4 regions of the Bacillus sp. MN7755 genome follow, and region 3 is predicted to be linked to each of the others. Evidence: riboswitches for the same ligand, from Rfam matches in the RefSeq annotation. Region 3 holds a riboswitch; each other region holds the start of a gene.
What was found. A riboswitch is a leader RNA that binds a small molecule or an ion and turns the genes downstream of it on or off. The one in region 3 is predicted to bind S-adenosylmethionine.
Positions count from the first base shown of each region.

Region 1: another riboswitch for S-adenosylmethionine. It lies ahead of ACYVEC_RS11260 (peptide ABC transporter substrate-binding protein); the one in region 3 lies ahead of metI (cystathionine gamma-synthase/O-acetylhomoserine thiolyase).
Region 2: another riboswitch for S-adenosylmethionine. It lies ahead of mtnW (2,3-diketo-5-methylthiopentyl-1-phosphate enolase); the one in region 3 lies ahead of metI (cystathionine gamma-synthase/O-acetylhomoserine thiolyase).
Region 4: another riboswitch for S-adenosylmethionine. It lies ahead of ACYVEC_RS09385 (YezD family protein); the one in region 3 lies ahead of metI (cystathionine gamma-synthase/O-acetylhomoserine thiolyase).

Region 1 covers NZ_BTRL01000009.1:35,197-39,485, reverse strand. The annotation lists gene proC (pyrroline-5-carboxylate reductase) at 1-290, shown strand, start outside; gene ACYVEC_RS11265 (aldo/keto reductase) at 292-1,125, shown strand; SAM riboswitch class I at 1,278-1,383, shown strand; gene ACYVEC_RS11260 (peptide ABC transporter substrate-binding protein) at 1,515-3,155, shown strand; partial or broken gene ACYVEC_RS11255 (peptide ABC transporter substrate-binding protein) at 3,543-4,289, shown strand, end outside.
Region 2 covers NZ_BTRL01000012.1:374,162-378,450, forward strand. The annotation lists gene ACYVEC_RS14015 (carbon-nitrogen family hydrolase) at 1-530, opposite strand, end outside; gene ACYVEC_RS14020 (pyridoxal phosphate-dependent aminotransferase) at 545-1,723, shown strand; SAM riboswitch class I at 1,788-1,895, shown strand; gene mtnW (2,3-diketo-5-methylthiopentyl-1-phosphate enolase) at 1,960-3,204, shown strand; gene mtnX (2-hydroxy-3-keto-5-methylthiopentenyl-1-phosphate phosphatase) at 3,201-3,860, shown strand; gene ACYVEC_RS14035 (methylthioribulose 1-phosphate dehydratase) at 3,857-4,289, shown strand, end outside.
Region 3 covers NZ_BTRL01000026.1:157,758-162,046, forward strand. The annotation lists gene metC (cystathionine beta-lyase) at 153-1,316, opposite strand; gene metI (cystathionine gamma-synthase/O-acetylhomoserine thiolyase) at 1,313-2,425, opposite strand; SAM riboswitch class I at 2,519-2,628, opposite strand; SAM riboswitch class I at 2,832-2,941, shown strand; gene ACYVEC_RS26205 (bifunctional homocysteine S-methyltransferase/methylenetetrahydrofolate reductase) at 3,012-4,289, shown strand, end outside.
Region 4 covers NZ_BTRL01000008.1:437,726-442,014, reverse strand. The annotation lists gene cysC (adenylyl-sulfate kinase) at 1-397, opposite strand, end outside; gene sat (sulfate adenylyltransferase) at 410-1,546, opposite strand; gene ACYVEC_RS09390 (phosphoadenylyl-sulfate reductase) at 1,585-2,289, opposite strand; gene ACYVEC_RS09385 (YezD family protein) at 2,377-2,520, opposite strand; SAM riboswitch class I at 2,593-2,701, opposite strand; gene lysA (diaminopimelate decarboxylase) at 2,818-4,134, opposite strand.

The sequences.
Region 1 (4,289 bases), on a different contig from region 3:
CAGTTACTGGAAGTGCACCAGCCTTCCTTTATTACTTTGCTGAAAGCTTAATTGAAGCAACAAAAAGTTATGGAGTCGATGAAGCAACCGCAAAACACCTTGTCATTCAAATGATTTCTGGCTCCGCTTCTATGCTTGAACAAACGCAAGATCCGGCTAACCTCCGCGAACAAGTAACAACGCCAGGTGGTTCCACAGCTGAAGGTCTCAAAACTTTATATGAGTATAATTTTTCAGAGGCAATTCAAAAAGCAGTAGAAGCAACAAACAAAAAAGCTAGGGGGAAATAATATGAGTTTAACAAGTTTAAAAGACTATACAACATTACATAACGGAGTAAAAATGCCTTGGTTCGGTTTAGGTGTTTTTAAAGTAGAAGATGGTTCAGAGGTAATTGATTCTGTAAAAGCAGCAATTAAAAATGGCTACCGCAGCATCGATACTGCAGCAATCTATCAAAATGAAGAAGGCGTTGGACAAGCGATTCGTGAATCAGGTGTTTCACGTGAAGAATTATTTATTACATCAAAAGTATGGAATAGCGATCAAGGATATGAAACAACACTTCAAGCATTTGAAACTACATTAGAAAAATTAGGTCTAGAATATTTAGATTTATATTTAGTACATTGGCCTGTAAAAGGGAAATATACTGAATCATGGAAAGCATTAGAAAAGCTTTATAAAGATGGTCGTGTTCGTGCTATCGGTGTGAGTAATTTCCACATTCACCACTTACAAGACGTATTTGAAATTGCTGAAATTAAGCCAACGGTCAACCAAGTGGAATACCACCCACGTTTAGCACAAGAAGAGTTACACGCTTTCTGTAAAGAACATAATATCCAGCTTGAAGCTTGGTCACCATTAATGCAAGGCCAACTACTAGATAACCCAGTTTTACAAGAAATTGCGACAAAATATAATAAATCAACTGCGCAAATTATTTTACGCTGGGATTTACAAAACGAAGTTGTAACAATCCCTAAATCTATTAAAGAACATCGCATTATTGAAAATGCAAACATCTTCGACTTTGAATTAAGTGCTGATGATATGAAAGCAATTCAAGCTTTAAATGAAGATCGTCGCGTTGGTCCAGATCCAGATAACTTTAACTTCTAGTAGAAAAACCACTGCCATATGCAGTGGTTTTTCCGTTAAAGAAAACTGAAAATTTAAACTACATTTCATTCGGTTGACACTTCATCATCCAAGGTGTAAGATTTTGAATTATCAAAGAAACACAAAATTTAATAAAGTTTATTTGTTTACTCATTGTATCAAGAGAGGTGGAGGGACTGGCCCTTTGAAACCTCGGCAACAGGTTCATTTTGAATACTGTGCCACTTCCTGCAAGCTTTATGGCTTGAAAGATAGAATGAGGGACTTCGTTTATATACGGGTGCATAACTTGTACGTAAAAATCCCTCTTTCTCAATACGAAAAGAGGGATTTTTATTTTTCATTTCCCTCATCATCATCCAAACTTAATTATTTAGGAGGAAAATCAAATGAAAAAGAAGTTTGTACCCGGTATTGCATCAGTTGTAGGAGTAAGTATTTTATTAACTGGTTGCGGTAGTTATAAAAACGAAGCAAGTGGAGCAAATGCAAAAGACGAGGCACCTAGTAAACAGGTTTTAAACTTATCTTCACCTACTGAAATACGAACAATGGATACAGCTCGTGCTACAGATACTGATTCTGGTCAAGTAATGAGAAACGTATTTGAAGGTTTGTATAATCTTGGTGAAGGTAACAAACCTGTCCCTGGTGTTGCAAAATCTCATGAAGTAAGTGGCGATAAAACGAAATACACATTCCATTTACGAGATTCAAAATGGTCAAACGGCACTCCTGTTACAGCGAAAGATTTTGTCTTCGCTTGGCAAAGAGCTGTCGATCCAGCAACAGCCTCTGAATATGCATTTTTATTCTTTGATATTAAAAACGCAACAAAAATTAACAACAAAGAACTTCCAGCCGACCAACTTGGTGTAAAAGCAGTTGATGACCATACGTTTGAGGTAGAATTAGAGCGTCCTGTTCCATATTTTATTAGTTTAACAGCGTTCCCAACATTTCTACCAATTAACGAGGAATTCTTTAAAGCACAAGGTGATAAGTACGCTTTAGAAGATAATACAATCTTGTACAATGGAGCTTTTACACTAAGCGATTGGAAGCACGAACAAAGCTTTAAATTCAAGAAAAACCCTACCTATTGGGATAAAGATACTGTCAAACTAGAAGAAATCAATTTTAACGTAGTAAAAGAAAAATCAACAGAAGTAAATTTATTCGAATCAAAACAATTAGACCGTATAAAATTAACATCTGACTTCGTTGATAAATATAAAAAGGATGCGAACTTTAAAGAACGCCCGAACGTAGGCGTACAATTTTTACGTATGAATCAACAAAACAAAGTACTTCAAAACGTTTCTGCACGCCAAGCAATTGACCAAACAATTGATCGAAAATCCTTTGTAAATACGTTATTAAATGATGGCTCTACACCAACCTTTGGCCTCGTTCCAAAAAACTTTGCAAAAGGGACTGATGGAAAGGACTTCCGTACTATAAACGGAGATTTAACCAAAGTTGATACAAAATCTGCACAAGAGTTATGGAAGAAAGCTAAACAAGAGCTTGGTTCTGAAAAAATCACATTAGAATTATTAACAAGTGATGCTGACCTTGATAAGAAAACTGGTGAGTTCTTAAAAGGACAACTAGAAAAGAATTTAGACGGATTAACAGTAAATGTAAAACCACAACCACGTAAACAACAAGTTTCACTTTTATTAAAAGGTGACTATGAAATCGGCATTGACGGCTGGAGTCCTGACTTTGCTGATCCAATTACATTCCTTGAACTATTTACAACGAATAACCCTTACAACTTAGATCATTACTCTAATAAGGAGTTCGATGAAACAATTGAAAAAGTTAAAACGACTTTAGCTGGTGATGAAAAAGCTCGCTGGGAAGCATTACTAGCATCCGAGAAAATATTATTTAAAGACTCTGTTATCGCTCCTCTTTACCAAAAAGGTGAATCTTATTTAGAACGTTCTTATGTGAAAGGAATTGTACAAGTAGAATTTGCAGGTCAATTAAACTTCAAATGGGCACAAATTGAAAAATAAAAGGCAACCTGAATTGAAGTTTTTCTACCCATACCAATTGTTTTATTGGAAAAATGTATTAAAAGCGGATTTCTCAATGAGAGAAAATCCGCTTTTTCAATATAGTATTTTTAAAAAATAATACTCCAACTTTTATTATTGACATATAGTTCTTTCCAGCGTTAATATTCTAAATAATCAAAGAAACGAAATATTTAATCACCAAAATATAATGTCTACTACGTTGAAACATATAACGACAGATTATAGTTCAACATATATATACATATAGAACATCTGATTACCTACATGCACATATTTATAATAGGCTTTCTCTTCTTCTATAGATACACTTCAAAAAATGGACATTAAGACGTTACGAACAACACATTTAGGGAGGAACGAACAATGAAGAAAAAAGTTGTACCTGTTGTTGCATCTGTTTTAGGGGCAAGTCTATTACTAACTGCTTGCGGGGGAAATAAAGATAACGCAAGCGGAGCGAAAGCAAATGATAAAGCACCTGATAAACAGGCAATTAACTTATCATTCGCTTCAGAAATTCCAACAATGGATGTTGCAAAAGCAACAGATGGGGAATCCATGAACGTAATGCGCAATGTTTTTGAAGGTTTATATGCAATGGGAGAAGATAATAAACCGATTCCTGGTGTTGCTGAGTCGGTTGACGTTAGTCCCGATAAAACAAAATATACATTCCACCTGCGTGATTCAAAATGGTCAAACGGTACTCCTGTTACAGCAAAGGATTTCGTCTTCGCTTGGCAACGTGCCGTAAATCCTGATACAGCAGCTGAATATGCATTCTTATTCTTCGATATAAAGAATGCGAAACAAATAAACCAAAAACAATTACCGGTTGATCAATTAGGTATTAAAGCTCTTGATGATAAAACTTTAGAAGTACAACTAGATCGTCCTGTTCCCTACTTCTTAAGCTTAACGACATTCTCAACATTCTTACCAATTAATGAAGAGTACTTAAAATCTCAAGGTAATAAATACGGTTTAGAAACAAATCATTTAATTTACAACGGTGCTTTCACATTAGATAACTGGAAGCATGAGCAAAGCTTCCAATTAAAGAAAAACCCTAACTATCGGGATGCTAAAACAGTAAAATTAGAAGAAATT
Region 2 (4,289 bases), on a different contig from region 3:
AAACGAATGTCATAACAAATTGTGCCGGCACACTCTACATCATCTAACTTAAATTCACCTGTACTATTTCCAGCGATTAAATATTTATGTTCATCCATAAGCTGAAATAAATGTACTTTACTATATTCATTGACTAGTTCTCCTTTATTAGTTACAACATACATTGTATTTGTAACACCTTGTTCTGTTTGCTTTGCTATAGAACCACCAACAATATGTACACCATATTGTTTCGACCATTCTATCAACTTTTCTTTCGTTTCCAATCCATCCCTATCTGCAATTTCAGAAAGTCTCGTTAAATCATAACCTGTTGTCCATAGTTCTGGTAAGACGATAACATCTGGTCTTTCCTTCATTGCTTCGCTTATTTTATTTTTAGCATTCTCAATATTTTTTTCTACATCTCCAAAGACAATATCCATTTGAATACATGCGACTTTCATTTTTTCAGCCCCATTCTCATTTTTTTCTTTACAAAATACTGGAAAGATTATATCATTTGTCACTAGAATTGTAACAACTTTCAAAAGAGGTGGAAAGTATGAAATTATTCCAACCTTCTGAGATAGTAACATCATTGCCAACACAATTTTTTGCTTCACTTGTTGCAAAAGTTAATAAAGTCGTTGCAGCTGATCACGATGTTATTAATCTAGGTCAAGGTAATCCAGATCAACCAACACCGCAGCATATCGTAAAAGCTTTACAAGATGCTGCAGAAAAGACCATTCATCATAAATATCCGCCATTTCGCGGACATGAAAGTTTAAAAGAAGCCGTGGCAACATTCTATCAACGTGAATATGATGTAGTAGTAAATCCAAAAACTGAAGTTGCTATTTTGTTTGGTGGAAAGGCTGGATTAGTAGAATTACCAGTTTGTTTTACAAACCCTGGTGATACTATTCTCGTTCCCGATCCAGGCTATCCAGATTATTTATCAGGAGTTGCTTTAGCAAAAGCACAATTTAAAACAATGCCGCTTATTGCAGAAAATAATTTTTTACCAGATTATACGAAAATTGATGACTCTATTGCCGAGCGTGCAAAATTAATGTTTTTAAACTATCCAAATAATCCTACAGGTGCTACTGCATCAAAAGATTTTTTTGATGAAACTATTCATTTTGCTAATAAACACAATATATTAGTTGTTCATGATTTTGCTTACGGTGCTATTGGGTTCGATGGTCAAAAGCCTGTTAGTTTCTTACAAGCAGACGGTGCCAAAGATACAGGAATCGAAATTTACACATTATCGAAAACTTTCAATATGGCTGGCTGGCGTATCGCTTTTGCTGTAGGGAATGAAAGTGTGATCGAAACAATTAACTTATTACAAGATCATATGTATGTTAGTATTTTTGGTGCAGTTCAAGATGCTGCCCGCGAAGCACTATTAAGTTCACAGTCTTGCGTAATAGACCTTGTAAATAGTTACGAATCTCGAAGAAACGCTCTTATTTCAGCTTGTCACTCAATTGGTTGGAATGTAGACATTCCAACAGGTTCATTCTTTGCATGGCTTCCTGTACCAGAAGGTTATACATCTGAGCAATTTTCTGATATTTTACTAGACAAAGCACACGTTGCAGTTGCTCCTGGTGTTGGATTTGGTGAACATGGCGAAGGGTACGTCCGTGTTGGTCTCTTGCATACAGAAGATAGATTACGAGAAGCCATTAATCGAATTGATAAATTAAATTTTTTCAAAAAATAATTGACAACGCGAATAATATCTGACAAAATTCAGTTATCTTAAAAATTTAAACATTTCTAAATACTTCTTATCAAGAGCAGGTGGAGGGACGAGCCCGACGAAACCCGGCAACCGATCTACATAATTGTAGACACGGTGCTAATTCTCGCAGCATTACGCTGACAGATAAGGAGCTGGTTATAAAAAAACCTCTCCTTAGCTGAGAGGTTTTTTTATTTAACTAGGAGGTTTTAACAATGAGCGGAATAATAGCGACGTATTTAATCCATGATGATTCACATAACTTAGAAAAAAAGGCCGAGCAAATTGCACTCGGATTAACAATTGGCTCTTGGACCCATTTACCAAATTTATTACAAGAACAATTAAAACAGCATAAAGGCAATGTCATTCATATTGAGGAATTAGCTGAACAAGAACATACCAATTCGTATTTACGAAAAAAAGTAAAACGCGGGATTATTAAAATCGAATATCCGTTATTAAACTTCAGTCCAGATTTACCAGCGATTTTAACGACTACCTTTGGAAAGCTATCACTTGATGGCGAAGTAAAATTAATTGATTTAACTTTTTCAGATGAGTTAAAAGAGCATTTTCCTGGTCCAAAATTCGGGATAGATGGTATTCGAAACCTTTTACAAGTACATGAGCGTCCCCTTTTAATGAGTATTTTTAAAGGAATGATTGGACGAAATATTGGGTATTTAAAAACGCAATTACGCGATCAAGCAATTGGTGGTGTAGATATAGTAAAAGATGATGAAATATTATTTGAAAATGCATTAACACCTCTTACGAAACGCATTGTATCGGGAAAAGAAGTTTTACAATCCGTATATGAAACATACGGACATAAAACGTTATATGCCGTAAATTTAACAGGACGAACTTTTGATTTAAAAGAAAATGCGAAACGTGCAGTGCAAGCTGGAGCTGATATTCTATTATTTAACGTATTTGCTTACGGACTAGATGTACTACAATCACTTGCAGAAGATGATGAAATCCCAGTTCCTATTATGGCACATCCTGCTGTAAGTGGTGCTTATTCAGCATCCAAGTTATATGGAGTTTCATCTCCATTATTACTCGGAAAGCTACTACGTTATGCTGGGGCTGACTTTTCATTATTCCCATCTCCATACGGAAGTGTTGCGCTAGAAAAAGAGGAGGCTCTTGCTATCTCAAAATATTTAACTGAAGACGATGCATTTTTCAAGAAGAGCTTTTCTGTTCCGTCTGCTGGTATTCATCCTGGTTTCGTTCCCTTTATTCTACGAGATTTCGGTAAAGATGTTGTTATTAATGCTGGTGGCGGAATACACGGACATCCAAATGGGGCGCAAGGCGGCGGTAAAGCTTTCCGTGCTGCAATTGATGCTACTTTGCAAAATAAACCACTCCATGAAGTAGATGACATAAACTTGCATAGTGCACTACAAATATGGGGAAATCCCTCTCATGAGGTGAAATTATGAGTATTCAAGTATTTTGTGATTTTGATGGCACGATTACAAATAATGATAACATTATGTCCATTATGGAAAAATTCGCACCACCAGAAGCCGAAGAAGTAAAGAATAGAATTTTATCACAAGAGCTATCTATTCAAGAAGGTGTTTCTCAATTATTTCAATTAATACCTACTAATCTGCACGATGAAATTATTCAATTTTTAATAGAGACTGCTGAAATTCGTAATGGTTTTCATGAATTTATACAATTTGTAAATGAAAATGACATTTCTTTTTACGTTATATCAGGTGGAATGGATTTCTTCGTCTATCCACTCTTACAAGGACTCATTCCTAAAGAGCAAATTTACTGTAATGAAACTGACTTTTCAAGTGAATACATTACCGTTAAATGGCCTCATCCTTGTGATCATCATTGTCAAAATCATTGCGGATTATGCAAATCATCTTTAATCCGTAAATTAAGTGATACGAATGACTTCCATATTGTGATTGGAGATTCAATTACTGATTTACAAGCTGCAAAACAAGCAGATAAAGTATTTGCCCGTGACTTCCTTATTACAAAATGTGAAGAGAATCATATTGCTTATACACCTTTTGAAACATTTCATGATGTTCAATTTGCATTAAAACATTTGTTGGAGGTGAAATTATGAAACAACTGTTTCGTCAATGGTTTGACTTAAGCGAGATAAAAAAAGAATTAACAACACGAAATTGGTTTCCAGCAACGAGTGGTAATATTTCTATAAAGGTTAGTCATGAGCCACTTACTTTTCTTATTACAGCAAGTGGTAAAGATAAAACAAAAACGACTCCAGATGATTTTCTCCTAGTAGATCATCTAGGGGTTCCCGTATTAGAGACTGAATTACGCCCTTCAGCAGAAACAATCTTGCATACGCATATTTATAACAATACGAATGCTGGATGCGTACTTCATGTTCATACAACTGATAATAATGTCATCACAAACTTATATAGTGATACCGTCACCCTTCAAAATCAAGAAATTATTAAAGCTCTCGATATTTGGGAAGAAGGTGCAACAATCCACATTCCTATTATTGAAAACCATGCCCACA
Region 3 (4,289 bases):
TTGCCCCTTTTATTTCTTAATATATCAATTAATTTATTACTTGGAAATAGATGGTGCCCTATCGTTTTTTATGAACTATACGAAAAGTAAAAAGTATACTCGAAAACATAAAAAGAAGATATGAAAATTTAATTTCATATCTTCTTTTCTCTCTATGCATTTACAGGCTCTTCTACATAAGAAAGGGCATTTTCAAAATCGGATATTAAATCATCAACATTTTCAAGGCCAACAGATAAACGAAGTAATGAATTAGAAATCCCTCTTTCATCACGAGCTTCTTGCGACAATGCTGCATGTGACATTTTAGCTGGGTAGGAAAGAATTGATTCGACAGCCCCTAAACTAACTGCAAAGACAGGTAATTTTACTTTTGATAAAAATTGGCGGAGTGCATCTTCTGATTGTAAAGTGAAAGATAGGACAGCTCCGGCTGATGTAGCTTGAGATTGTTGAATATCAAATCCAAGATGTGTTTGTAAGCCAGGATAATAGACGTTTTGAACTTTAGCGTGTTCTTGTAAATAATGTGCAATTTTATTGGCGTTTGCAGCTGAATGCTCAAGGCGTACATGCAATGTTTTTAGACCGCGAAGTACGAGAGAACAATCTTGAGGTCCTAAAATAGCGCCGAATGCATTTTGTAAAAATCCAAGTTTTTGAGCAAGTTCGGCATCTTTTACGACCGCTAATCCGGCAGTAACATCACTATGACCAGCAATGAATTTTGTAGCACTATGAAGAACGACATCTGCTCCAAGTTCAAGCGGTTTCTGGAATAGTGGTGTCAAAAATGTATTATCAACAAAGGTAAGAGCGCCAATAAATTTTGCAAGCTTAGAAACAGCGCGAATATCTGTCACCTTTAAAAGCGGGTTAGAAGGTGTTTCTACATAAAAGAGCTTTGTATTTTGTTTAATGTTGTGCTTTATTTCTTCTAAATTAGTCATATCAACAAATGTATGTGAGACACCGTAACGGGAGAGTACTTCAGTTATCATTCGGTGAGTGCCTCCATATACGTCTTCTGAAATGAGTACGTGATCACCTTGTGAAAGAAGGAGGAATGCAGTAGAAATTGCTGCAATGCCTGATGCAAATGCGAATCCTTTTGTTCCGCCCTCTAATAATGCAATGATGTCTTCAAGAGCTTCACGAGTTGGATTACCAGACCTGCTATAGTCATATTTCCCGAACGTATCTACATCAAACTGATGGAATGTTGATGTGTTATAGATGGGAACGTTAACAGATCCTGTTTGTGGGTCATGTTTATATTGGTTGTGTAGTAAAAGTGTATCTATAGAATAACTCATATTCTTACACCTTCTTTTACAAGTTTAATGGCATGCTGTAAGTCTTGAATTAAATCGTTACTATTTTCAATGCCAACGGAAAATCGAAGAAGACGATTACATACACCGTTTGCTGTTCTGATTTCTTCAGGAATATCAGCGTGTGTTTGTGTTGCTGGATATGTCATCAAACTTTCAACACCACCGAGACTTTCAGCAAATGTAATTAAGGATAAGGATTGTAAGAATGGATTAATCCATGTTTCATTTTTAAGACGAAATGAAATCATGCCGCCTCTTCCAGGATAAAATACATCTGTCACCCCGTCCTCATCATTTAAATAAGCAACAACTGCTTTTGCATTTTCTTCATGTTGTCTCATGCGAAGAGCTAACGTTTTCATACCACGAATTAATAGCCATGAGTCAAATGGGCTTAAGACCGCACCAGAGGCATTATGATAATGAGCGATTTCCTCACAAAGTTCCTTTCCTTTTGCAACGACAAGTCCGCTTAGTACATCGTTATGTCCTCCTAAATATTTCGTTGCACTATGAAGTACAATGTCGGCACCTTCTGTTAATGGCTGCTGTATATAAGGCGTGTAGAATGTGTTATCTACAATAAGAAGTAGTCCGTGTCTTTTCGCTACAGTTGCGACAGCGGCAATATCAGTAACTTGCATTAATGGATTTGTCGGAGTTTCTATGAAAATAGCTTTCGTTTCAGTGGTGATAGCTTGCTCAATTTGTTTAATAGATTGTGTATTTACGTATCTACATCGAACGTTCCACTTTTTTTCGTGCTCAGAAAATAATCGATAAGTGCCCCCGTATAAATCTTCAGATACAATAAGTTCGTCTCCGGAGCGGAATAGGGAGAGGACGAGGAGAACAGCTGCCATCCCTGAACTACAGGCATAACCTTGTTCGCCGTATTCTAAATCTGCAATTGCCTGTTCTAAAAGGCCGCGAGTTGGATTACCAGTTCGTGAATAGTCAAAACCAGTAGATTTACCAATTCCTTCATGACGATAAGCGGTTGAGAAATAAACAGGTGGGTTAACCGTTCCTGTTGTAGTTTCGCTACGATTTCCGATTTGTGCTAGTTTTGTTTCAATTGTTGACATGTGAAAATTCCTCCTTTTTAAATTAACAATTAAGTGAATGTAAAATAAAAAAAGCCTTCTAAGAAGAAGGCTTTCGGTTTGAATAGAGTCTTCTTCTCATCTGTCAAATCTTTCACAATTTGCTGGAATTAGCACCTTATTAACAAATGTTAATGGTTGCTGAGGCGTCATAGGGCCAGTCCCTCTACCTCTCTAGATAAGAATGTTCGTATGAAATTTTATTATGTTTTTAACTTTACAACAAAAGATAATTGAATTGCAACTTTATTTTAAATAATTTTTATTTTTCCGCAACTGTCATTGACTTTTGCATTTGTGCGTGCTAAATTTATTGAAAAATTAACAAACATTGTTAAAAGGGGAACGCATTTCCTTTTAGCTACATAAATAAAATAATAAAGACAAACTCTTATTAAGAGCGGTGGAGGGAAAGGCCCTGTGAAACCCGGCAACCTTCAAACGAAATGTTTGAAACGGTGCTAATACCTGCAAAACGAATGTTTTGCATAATAAGAGGAGGAACAATTATGTCCCCCTCTTCAAAGTGAAGAGGGGGTTTTTATATTGATAGAAATGAGGGAGATTTGTGAAATTACTAGATTTATTATCAAAAGGAATTGTAATAGGTGATGGTGCGGTTGGGACGTTATTACATTCACATGGTTTGCAAAGTAGTTTTGAAGAATTAAATATATCCGATCCAGATTTAATTATATCGATTCATAAGCAATATGTAGCTGCTGGGGCAGATGTGATTCAAACAAATACGTACGGAGCAAATGAAGCGAAATTACGTATGTATGGTTTAGAAAATCAAGTTACTGAAATTAATAGAGCGGCAGTAAAACTGGCGAAAGCATCTGTGACAGATAGAAATGCAATTTTAGGAACAATTGGCGGTATGAAACATATTGGAGCCGTTACAACTACTGATATGGAAAGAGAATTTATGCTACTTGAGCAGGCAAGTGCTTTACTAGAAGAACAGGTTGATGGACTACTATTAGAGACTTTTTATGATGAGTTTGAATTACTTCATGCTGTTCAGGTGCTACGAAAACAAACGAATATCCCAATTGTAGCTCAATTAGCGTTACATGAGGCAGGTACGACTCAAAATGGAAATGATGTAAATGAAATCTTAAAACAGCTTTTAGATTACGGTGCAAATGTCGTTGGATTGAACTGCCAACTAGGGCCACTTCATATGACGGAAGCTTTTAAAATGATATCGATTCCGCAAAATGGTTACTTGTCAGCATATCCAAATGCAGGTCTTCCAAATTATGTGGAGGGACGTTACGTATATGAGGGAAGTCCGGCTTATTTCGAAGCGATGACACCGAAATTTATTGAGCAAGGTATTCGGTTATTGGGCGGTTGTTGTGGTACGACTCCAGAACATATTGAAAGTATGAAACGGGCTACTCTAAATGTTACGCCTGTAATAGAAAAGGATACGATTCAAAGACCGAAAGTAGTTCATACACACGAGAAACGTTCGAAAGCTCATGTCACTTTAGCGGAGAAAGCAAAAAAACAAACGACAGTAGTAGTGGAATTAGATCCACCGAAAACGTTAGATACACAGCGGTTTTTTGAAGGGGCGAGAGCATTGAAAAGAGCTGGGGCGGACGCTATTACTCTAGCAGATAATTCATTAGCATCGCCTCGCGTTTCGAATATGGCAATGGGAGCATTATTAACGAAGCATGATATTCCCGTATTGACGCATTTAACGTGTAGAGACCATAACGTCATCGGGCTACAATCTCATTTACTAGGCTTATCAGCATTAGGTATGGAAGAAGTGTTAGCTTTAACAGGTGATCCAGCACGCGTCGGTGATTTTCCAGGTGCCACT
Region 4 (4,289 bases), on a different contig from region 3:
TTGGACATTTTACAAATACTTCTATAAACTCATCGGCAGCTAATAGATCTCTTACTTGTTTTCGGTCTACTCGAAACGGTGAAATAAACGCTGTAAGAACAACAGTACCTTGATCTACAAATAGCTTCGCCACTTCGCCAATCCGTCTTATATTTTCCATACGATCACTTTCAGAAAAACCTAAGTCTTTATTTAAACCGTGGCGTATATTATCTCCATCAAGTACATAGTTTCCAATATTCTTTTCAAATAGTTTACGAGCAACCGCGTTCGCTACTGTAGATTTACCCGAAGCTGATAAACCAGTAAACCAAATTACAAAACTATGATGCCCATTCTTCACTCTTCTCTCATCTTTTGAAACAGAAGCTGTATGCCAAGTAATATTCGTGTCCATCTCATTCTCTCCCTATTCTGTTACTACTTCTTTTTTCAAACCTTTAATTAGTACTTCCACTACTTCTTTACGACTAAATGTACTTGGCGGAACTTCACCGTTTCTTAATAATTCTCTTACTTTCGTACCCGATAAAATAACATGATCCTCTTTCCCGTGCGGGCATGTTTTCGTCGAAGCCATCGCTTCACATTTCGCACAGTAAAAACTATGTTCAAAAAATAACGGTGTAATCCCTAACTCTTCCACTGTAAATTTTGTAAAAATTTCTTGCGCTTCATAAGTACCGTAATAATCTCCTACCCCTGCATGATCACGTCCTACAATAAAGTGGGTGCATCCAAAATTCTTTCTGACTAATGCATGAAATATCGCTTCCCTCGGTCCTGCGTAACGCATTGCTGCAGGAAATACACTTAAAAAGACACGATCTTTCGGATAATAGTTTTGAAGTAATACTTCGTAGCTTTCCATTCTTACATCAGCAGGAATATCGTCCGACTTCGTTTCTCCAACGAGCGGATTTAAAAAGAGGCCATCTACAATTTCAAGAGCAGATTTTTGAATATATTCATGGGCACGATGTACCGGATTTCTCGTTTGGAATCCAACTATCGTTTTCCAACCACGTTTTTTAAATTCTTCCCTCGTTTCAATTGGATCTAAATGATAAGAAGGAAACGGATTATTTTCAAAACGTTTTGTAAGAATAATAGCTCCTCCAACGTAAACGTTAGGTCTTTCGTATAATTTTTTCACTCCAGGATGAGCCTCATCCGTCGTTTTATACACTAATAACGCTTCTTTTTCCTTATCAGGCACAAAAACATCTTCTATTTGAATAACACCATATACATTTCCACCGTTAACAAGTTTTACTTCCTCTCCAGCTTTTAGAGTCTCTGCAACTTCTTCTATAACTGGTAATGTAATTGGTATACTCCAAACGCTCCCATTTGCTAAACGAAGCGTTTCTACAACCGAATCATAATCTTTCTTTCCTAAAAAACCAGTAAGCGGGCTATATCCCCCTGTCGCTAATAGCTCTAAATCACTTAACGCAATGTTATCTAGTTGAATTTCTTTTTCAATTTGTGATACGTCGTATGTCTCGTCTATTCGATTTATTAATTCGTTTACTGTACTCATTTTCTATACCCTCTCTTAGCTTTATTTTCAAATTCATCTTATTGGTAATGAAGGCCACATTCTGTTTTCACTTTCCCAGCCCATCTACCATCTCTCGAATCGCCACCCTCTCCTACAGGCAGCGTACACTTCTCACACCCAATACTTGGATATCCAATATCATGCAATGGGTTATACGGCAAGCTATGTTTGTATACATATCGCCATACCTCTTTCCACGTCCAATGAATGAGCGGACAAACTTTAATAGATTGAAAGCGATGATCGTGATTTATAAACCTTGTATGCTTACGGTTTTCTGATTGTTCCCTTCTCAATCCTGATATCCACGCTTTTTCATTTGCCAATGATTCTTCTAAAGGTAAAATTTTTCTAATCTTACAACAAAGATTGGGATTGTTTTCCCACAGCCTATCACCATGCAATTTTGCTTGTTCATCAAGTGTAAGTTTTGGCTGTTTTTCTATAATATTCAATGAAGGAAATCGTTCCCGCACTTTTTGAATTAATTCATACGTTTCTTGAAAATGTACGTTTGTATCCAAAAATACAACTTTAGCAGATGGATTTACTTGGTTTATAAGATGCAGTAATACCATACTTTCCACTCCAAAGCTACATGCGTATACAATTTCATCTTTATACTCTTTATAAGCCCAACTTAATACTGACAGCGCGCCTTTCGTTTCATCTTCTTCTGAAAATGAAACAGCATTTTCTTCCCACGTTTCATACGTCAACATGTTTTTTCCCCCTGTAAAAGCAAAAAGACGGTTTTAACCTAATAAAATAGGTTAAAACCGCCTCTAGTTTTTCTAGTCAGCGCTTTTTTACTTTAAACGTACTTTTTCACTTTTTTCTAATTGAATGACTTTTCCATCTTGCACAACAATTGTAATTGAACCATATTTCATATCAGCAAGCATCGCTTGAATTTTCTCAGATACTTCCTCATAATGTTCCCGTACACTCACGCGAACAGCCCCCCTTTTTATTCATAAAAAAAATCTTTCCCATTTCGAAAAGACTGTTCGGTAATATATTTTACCTTATCTTTCAAAATGGATTCCATTTTGCTGGATTTAGCACCTTGCTTTCTATAAGCAGGTTGCCGAGCTTCGTCGGGCCAGTTCCCTCCGCTTCTCTTGATAAGCTTTGTATTTGTATTTTATCATAATTCTGATTTTTTTCAATCCTAGTTTTCCGATATATTTTAATTATTTTATTTTATAAAAAAGGAATTGCCCATCCGAACAACTCCTTTTCCCCATTTAAACAAGTTCTTTAATACGTATGCGATCGTTCCCAATAATATTTTCATATGTTTCGCGCTCTACAACAATTTGAGATGTTCCACCTTTTGCAAAGACGACGGCTGGTCTTCGAATACGGTTATAATTATTTGCCATTGAGTACCCATATGCTCCCGTACAAGAAACTGCTAATAAATCGGCAGAAGCAACTTTCGGTAGAGTAATATCCCAAATCAACATATCTCCACTCTCACAGCACTTCCCAGCAATCGAAACGATTTCCTCATTCTCATCATTCCCTCGATTTGCTAACATAGCTTCATAACGAGCGTTATATAAAGCTGGTCTTAAATTATCAGTCATCCCACCATCCACTGATACATATTTCCGAATACCAGGAATGTCTTTCACAGATCCGACTGTATAAATTGTCGTTCCAGCATCACCTACAATACTACGGCCTGGCTCAACCCATATTTCTGGCAATGGATAATTATATACTGTAAATTGTTCTCTCACTGCACTTGTTACAGCTCGCACATATGTCTCAAGAGTTAATGGTGTATCTGACTCTGTGTAGCGTATTCCGAATCCTCCGCCCACATTTAGCACTTTTACTACATAGTTCGTTCGCTCTCTCACTTCTTCTAAAAATTGATGAAGAACTTCAATCGCTCGAACAAATCCAGCCGTTTCAAATATTTGCGATCCGATATGTGAATGAATTCCTAACACATTATAATTTGATTTTTGTAAAGCAAGTTCAATGGCTTGCATCGCTTGACCATTTGAAACGCCAAATCCAAATTTCGAATCATCTTGACCTGTTGTAATATATTCATGTGTGTGTGCCTCTACTCCAGGCGTTACACGGATTAATATGTTCACAAATTTCCCGTGTTGCACTGCTAAATCATGCAAAATTTCTAATTCCAAGAAATTATCTACGACAAAACAACCAATATTCGCCTGAAGAGCCATCACGATCTCTTCTTCTGTTTTATTATTGCCGTGAAAATGAATACGCGATGCCGGAAATCCTGCTTGAAGCGCAGTATATAATTCCCCTCCAGAAACAACGTCTAATGACATATTCTCTTCACGAGCTACTCGGCACATCTCCATGCACAAGAACGCCTTGCTTGCATATGCTACTTGATAAGAGAACCCACTTTCTTTAAAAGCACGATGAAACGCGCGGCACTTTCCTCGAATTGACTCTTCATCGTATACATAAAGCGGTGTTCCGTATTGTTTTGCTAGCTGCGTCGTATCGCACCCTCCAATTTCTAAGTGTCCTTGCCCATTGATTCGGCTTGTGCCGTGTAAATACATTTGAATTCCTCCCTTATTTCCTCTAAAACTCATAACCCCAATCTTCTATTCATTGCAGCACGCTTTTAGATAGACAAAAAACGCGCGGAACAATGTTCACACGCGTTTCTTATTAGGAAAAATATATATTGAAAAAATAAACGAGTTGTTATCTC